DNA from 2 places in the Clostridium sp. CTA-19 genome. Region 2 is predicted to be linked to the other one. Evidence: predicted binding sites of a transcription regulator. Region 2 holds the regulator's gene; the other holds the start of a gene.
What was found. Region 2 encodes Rex, which represses fermentation and respiration genes when NADH is low (regulators of the CRP and FNR family bind a similar motif). Its sites were predicted from a motif close to ATTGTTAANNNNTTAACAAT; they were not measured.
Positions count from the first base shown of each region.

Region 1: prdC (proline reductase-associated electron transfer protein PrdC) is a predicted target of Rex. The motif match lies at 1,918-1,937, and genes of this name have one in related genera.

Region 1 covers NZ_BAAABH010000005.1:44,461-47,900, forward strand. The annotation lists gene prdA (D-proline reductase (dithiol) proprotein PrdA) at 1-509, opposite strand, end outside; gene prdC (proline reductase-associated electron transfer protein PrdC) at 522-1,820, opposite strand; gene ACYUE0_RS04185 (sigma 54-interacting transcriptional regulator) at 2,152-3,440, opposite strand, start outside.
Region 2 covers NZ_BAAABH010000024.1:5,086-8,525, forward strand. The annotation lists gene ACYUE0_RS13060 (short-chain-enoyl-CoA hydratase) at 1-710, opposite strand, end outside; gene ACYUE0_RS13065 (redox-sensing transcriptional repressor Rex) at 1,207-1,848, opposite strand; gene abc-f (ribosomal protection-like ABC-F family protein) at 3,081-3,440, opposite strand, start outside.

The sequences.
Region 1 (3,440 bases), on a different contig from region 2:
AATAACTCTGCTGTTATAGGAGTTAATGCTACAGTATCTACAGATAACACTTTTCCTAAAACTTCTTTTACTGTTAAAACTCTCTCGCCTAAATTAACAAGTAGTGAATCCTCTAATTGTTCAAAATACATAGGATTTTCTAAATCGCTTTCATTTATAATTTCACCACATTTTTTATTTATCTTTAAAACAGCTTTTGCATCTTCATCTATTTTAAATTCTTCTTTTTTAGTCTTGTCATTATTACCTTCTAATTCTTTAACACCTTCTAATACATCTTTAGTTAATGGTGTTAATGAATCTATTGTTTTTAAAAGTTTTGCACCAATAACTTCTCCAACCTTTAAACAATCACTTGGAATGTTTAAAAGTCCTGAGTCAACCATATCTGGGAATATATCTGGATCTTCTAAATTATCTGCTGAAATTATAGTTCCAGCTTCTGTTCTACAACAAACTACAGCAACTTCATTTTTCAAAGCTTCTGCATGCTTTTTAGTCATTGACATAATAAATTCCTCCTAATCTATTTTCAATCTTCTAGTTAATTTATGATTAACTGTTCTAAATACATGGTCTGTATGATGATACACAGCTAATCCTAATTTAGGTGCAGAATTCATAACAGTATTAGAACAATCACTACAATTGGCTATTATTATTCTTTCTGCTCCATCTTTTTTAAATTTCATTACAACAGCTGCTTGGCCTGGGCAATCTCCTGGTGTTTTGCATTTGTTAGCACCTTTTATTTTGACTATATTTTTGCAATCCATTACAGAAACCACATTAGCCTTCATTTTACTTGCAATATCTCTAAGTCTTTCTTCATTGGCACCACAAGCACATACTAATAAACCTACATTACCTTTATACTCTGGAAACGTCATAGTAACTATTGCTCCACCTGAAGTTTTTGTTACAATTGAATTATTAAGCTCCCCTGCTTTTCCTGTATATGGTCCACCTATAACGATTTCTCCATATTCTCCATCAATGCCCCCACATTCATCTATTAAAGAACTTATTTTCGTTCCTATTGGCACTTGTAAAAATACTTTTTCTTCTAAATCTTTTAGTTTTCCTGCAACTGTAATATCTTTATCTATAACAGGTTTTCTATCTTCCACTGCTCTTTTTATATTTACAAGAGTTTCAGCATTTAAAACCACAACATCAGCCTCCACTGGAAGTTGTGTAGGTTCTAGCCAAACACCTAATACTTCGTGTATTAACGCTCTTTCTTCTCCTGCTGGATATATATCCTTAAGCTCTTTAACTTCTATATTTTCTTCATTTGCTATTGCTTTTTTTATTTTTTCAATAGCCTTTTCATTCTTACCTTTAATTCCTATATAAGCTTTTGGTGCTTTTGTGACTTCCATAGCATATTTAATACCTTTAATAACATCCATGGGATTTTCTTCTAAAACTTTTATATTATGTTTTAATAATGGTTCACACTCAACACAGTTAGCTATTATACAGCCATCTGGAATTTCAACATTTAATTTCACATGAGTGGGAAAACCAGCTCCACCTGAACCAACAATTCCAGCTTCAAAAATATATTCTTTAACTGTAGTACACTCTTTTATCGGTACATAGTCATTAGTTTGACTATCATCTTTCAATATTTTTATTTCATTTTCAGTGATTTCTTTTACTTCACCTGAAATACTAGCATGTATCTTAGCACCTAGTCCCTTATTAGGTTCTCCTATGCACTGACCTCTTTTTACTTTTTCTCCAACCTTAACTATTGGCTCACAATTAGCACCTATATGCATTTTTAATGGTATTTTAACTATATTGTCCATTTTTTTACCTCACACATTTCAATATTTTTTATGTAAACCTCGTCAATATATGTAGTCATAGTTATATTTAGCAATTTATATGCCAACTTTTGTATTATTTGTAAAACAAATAACAAATACCATTGAAATAGCCACTGTGAATAAAATAATATTCACAGTGGCTATCTTGTTCTTATTTTAAATATGTCATTTTTTTGACACTTAAATTTATAATTTTATTGTTTTTTTATGAGAACCTATTGATTTATCTTCCTTTATTGAAGGTGACTTATTTTTGACATATCTGTCATTTTTCTGACATTATTAGTATAATTAATTAACTTGAATATTTTTAATTTATTTGATTTAATTTATAATATAAAGTACTTCTTTTTATTTTAAGCATTTCTGCTGCTTTTACTTTATTTCCATTACATATATTCATAACTTCTTTTATTAAATTACTTTCTAACTGTTTTACTCTTTTTTCCAAATCATACTTATCAATAATGGCATTATTTAATCCCATTATTTGTGATTTATTATATTCTAAAATATAATGTGGTATATTTTTTATACTAATTTTTTTATCAGTTGATAATACTACCATCCTCTGAACTACATTTTTTAACTCTCTTATATTTCCTTCCCATTTATAACTAGATAAAATTTCATATATTTCTTCATCAACAGAAACAATATCTATTTTTTCTTTTTGAGATATTTTTTTAATAAATAAATCTATAAAGTTCTTTATATCCCCTCTTCTTTCTCTTAACGGTGGAAGTTCTATTTGAACTATTGCTAATCTATAAAACAAATCACATCTAAAAGATTTTTCTTTTATAGCCTTATTTAAATCTTTATTAGTTGCTGCTATTATCCTAGTGTTCGTATTAATAAATTTTTCGCTTCCTAATCTATTTACAACACCATCTTGTAAAACTCTTAATAATTTACTTTGCATACCTATAGGCATGTCCCCTATTTCATCTAAAAATAATGTACCATTATTAGCAAATTCAAACATACCCATTTTTCCCTTTTTAGTTGCTCCTGTAAAAGCACCTTCTACATATCCAAAAAGCTCACTTTCTAATAAATTTTCTGGTATCGCACTACAGTTCACTGCTACAAATTCGCCTTTTCTCCCACTGGCTTCATGTATTGATCGTGCAAAAACTTCTTTTCCAGTACCACTTTCTCCTGTAATTAATACTGAAGTTGATGTTGGCGCTACTTTCTGAGCTAAAGAAATTGCCTCTATTATTTTTTTACTTTTCCCTACTATATTTAAAAATGTATAATTATTAGAAAATTCTTTGCTATACGCTTTACTTAAAGCCTCTACTTGTGCATTAGCATTTTCTAATTTTTCAGACAAACATACGACCTCTGTAATATCTCTATCTGTAGAAACTACCGCTATCATATCATTTTTTTGATTAAATATAGGTATTACGCTTAATATAACTGATTTTCCAGTCATTGGCTCATGATGAATATTTTCTAATGGCTTTCCTTCCTTCAAAACTTTCGGTATTATTGGATTGTTAAAATGTTTTTTCACATTTTCTCCAACAATATCACAAGCTTTTAACTTATATAATTTCTCCGCACTTTTATTCCAATATATTACCT
Region 2 (3,440 bases):
CTAAAACACATACCAAAAGCTTCTGATTCATAATTTAATGCACTATCAATGTCCATTTGCATACCTTTGTTTATTGCTTCTTTACAAAGTTTAACTGCTACTGGTGCATTGCTACATATTTGTTTTGCCATATTCATAGCTTCTTCCATTAAAACTTCTGGTTCTACAACCTTATTGATAAGGCCTATATTAAATGCTTCTTCTGCTTTTATTATGTTAGCTGTGAATATCAACTCTTTAGCTTTGCACTCTCCCACAAGTCTAGCTAATCGTTGAGTTCCACCAAAACCTGGTGTTATTCCAAGGCCAACTTCTGGTTGTCCAAACTTAGCTTTTACTGATGCGATTCTAATATCGCAAGCCATAGAAAGTTCGCAACCTCCACCTAGAGCAAAACCGTTAATAGCAGCAATAACAGGTTTGTCCAAAGTTTCTAATCTTCTGAAAACTCTGTTTCCAAGTATTCCAAAGGCTCTTCCTTCTAATGCATTTAACCCTTCCATTTCTGAAATATCGGCTCCTGCAATAAAAGCTTTACCTTCCCCAGTTAAAATAACAGCATAAATCTCATTGTCTTTTTCAATTAAATCAATAACATTGTCCAACTCTTTTAAAGTTTCTGAATTTAAAGCATTTAATGCCTTAGGTCTATTAAATTTTACAATACCTATGTTTCCATCCTTTTCAAGGATAATATTTTTAAATTCCATAATGCTGTCCCCCATGAATATTTTCCCACAAATTGTTATATAATTCACAATTTTTACTAAAAATAATAATTGAAGTCCATCAACTTCAATTACTATTATATCCTCACTGGTATATATTTGCAACATAAGTTGATGATTTTTTCTGAATTATTTTAATTAATTATTAATTTTAGTAATTTTATTTGTTTTAAAAATTAAAACAATTTGTGTTTTTCTTTAACAATGTAAAGGCTCTACACACTTTATCAGCATATTCTTTAATTAAGATTAGTACAGAAAAGTTTTATAAAACCTGATTTTCATTACATCTCATTAAATAATGTATGATTTATTTTTTTTATTATGTATTAAAATTCTTTCATTTTTTAAACATTTTGTGTATTTATTAACAAAATATTTACTTTTATTTTTTAACCTTAAATCTCTTTTTTTCTACAAAAAGTGAAAAAGATCATCTTAATTTCAGTTTTTAGTTTTGATGACCTTTTCACAAAAATTATTCAGTTATTTTACTTTCATTTAGTAAATAACTTAAAGTCATTAAACTTTCGCTTAAATGAACATTTTCTACTATTACATCATTTGGCACTTTTAAATCTACTGGTGCAAAATTCCATATAGCTTTAATTCCTGATGATGTTATAATATCGCAAACTCCTTGCGCTCTTTCTTTTGGAACACAAATTATTGCAATATCCACTTCATTATTTTTAATAAAGCTTTCTAAATTATCTATATCTTCTATAGATACATCTCTTATTCTTAAACCAATTAATTTAGGATTTATATCAAATATTGCCTTTAAATCAAAGGACATTCTTTGAAAATAAGTATAATTTGCTATAGCTTGCCCTATATTACCTGCACCTATAATTATTGTGTTATATTCTTTATCTAATCCTAAAATTGAAGATATTTGTGCTAATAGTTCCTTTACATTATAGCCATATCCTTGTTGACCAAAATCACCAAAACAATTTAAATCTTGTCTTATTTGCGATGCTGTAAACCCTATTTTTTCACTTAATTCATTAGATGATATTCTATCCACATCATTTTCTGCAAGTTCTTTTAAATATCTATAATATTTAGGAATTCTCTTTATAACTGCCATTGATATATTTTTCTTTCTATCCAAAAAAAACACCTCCAAAAATATATTTTTAAAAGGTAAATTTAATAAAATAATCGTCTATGATTATTTCAAATCTTTGTACCTAATCACAAAGATTCTTTCCTTTTTACTTTTAAATTGTATCTATAATAATTAAATCTAATATAGGTCTCAAAATAATATCTTAACTTATACATTTTAAAGTTTAGAAGCATGGTTATAGGATTCCAATATAACCTTTTAAATTATTCATTAAAAATTTTGGACACCTTTCAAAGTGAGTACATACTCAATAATGTCTAAAATTTTAAAATATATATAAACTAAAATTTTTCTATATTTTATAGGATTCCAAGTTGACTTTTAAAATTACCCATTCCAAAATTTGGATATCTAAAATAGTGAGACATGCTCTGAATCACTTAGAATTCAACACTACATTTTGTATGAAAATATTTTAAAGTTATTGAATAAATTTAAATTCGAGCTTGTTTCCCTATATCAATAAGTTTAAATTAGAGTTGTTTCACAAATATTTCAATTTAATTATTGCTCGATTAAAGTTTATTTTACAATTTTACAGAATTATAGTATTACTTTATTCATATATTATGTAAAATAATATTTTTTATTTTATAATTGTAAGTTTCATTTCAAAATTATTGTATCCATATTTAATAATATGTATAATTTAAATCTAAAAATTTATATAGTAAGACCATAATTAATAAAATATCGTTTATATTTTACCATATTACTTGAAATTTGTTTATATATATTTTCAAAATTGTTTCATTCTTTTCTTTATTTTCTCAATATTCACCTTGTTTTTTCAATAAATTTAAACATTTATATATAAATCTTAATTTTTTTGTTATTTATTAAACTAATCCCAATGCATCAAATTTTAATTTTAAAATAGACGAAACACATACTATAAATATATGTTTCTAAATAGAAATATACCTTAACTATACCTATTTTCCATTTATTTATACATTAATTTAAATTAGTCATTATATCTTAATTAAATAATTAAGATGCAAATTTTTGTACAAATTAAAAGAAACATAAAAATTATTGGTTTTAACATATAAAAAAACTTTTAGTATTACTATAAGTATAGCAAATAGTTATTATATTACCTATTTACTATATACTTTATCACTTTAACTGCATTTTTACATAACTGATTTAGATTAATTTAAATTTAAAAGAAACTGGACTAATCCAGTTTCTTCATAAATTCTTAATTATTATAAATTCTCTTCCCATTCTTCATATAAGTTAGATAATAATTCTTCCTTTTGCCCTAATAATTCATTTACCTCTACACTTTTTTCTGGATTAGAATATACTTCTTCTTTGCAAAGTAATTCTTGAAGCTTTTCTATTTCACTTTCTGTTGTTGCTATTTTTTCCTCAAGATTTTTTAAATACTTTTGAACTTCTCTTTGTTTTTTCTCTTCTTCTCTTTTTTTCTTTTTATCTAATTTCATTTGAGTTTTCGTAATTCCACTACCTTGTTCTTCTTGTTCAAATCTTAATGGATTATTTTTTTTCTCTATATAATAGGAATAATTTCCTAAATACTCTTTTATTCCATCTTCATTAAG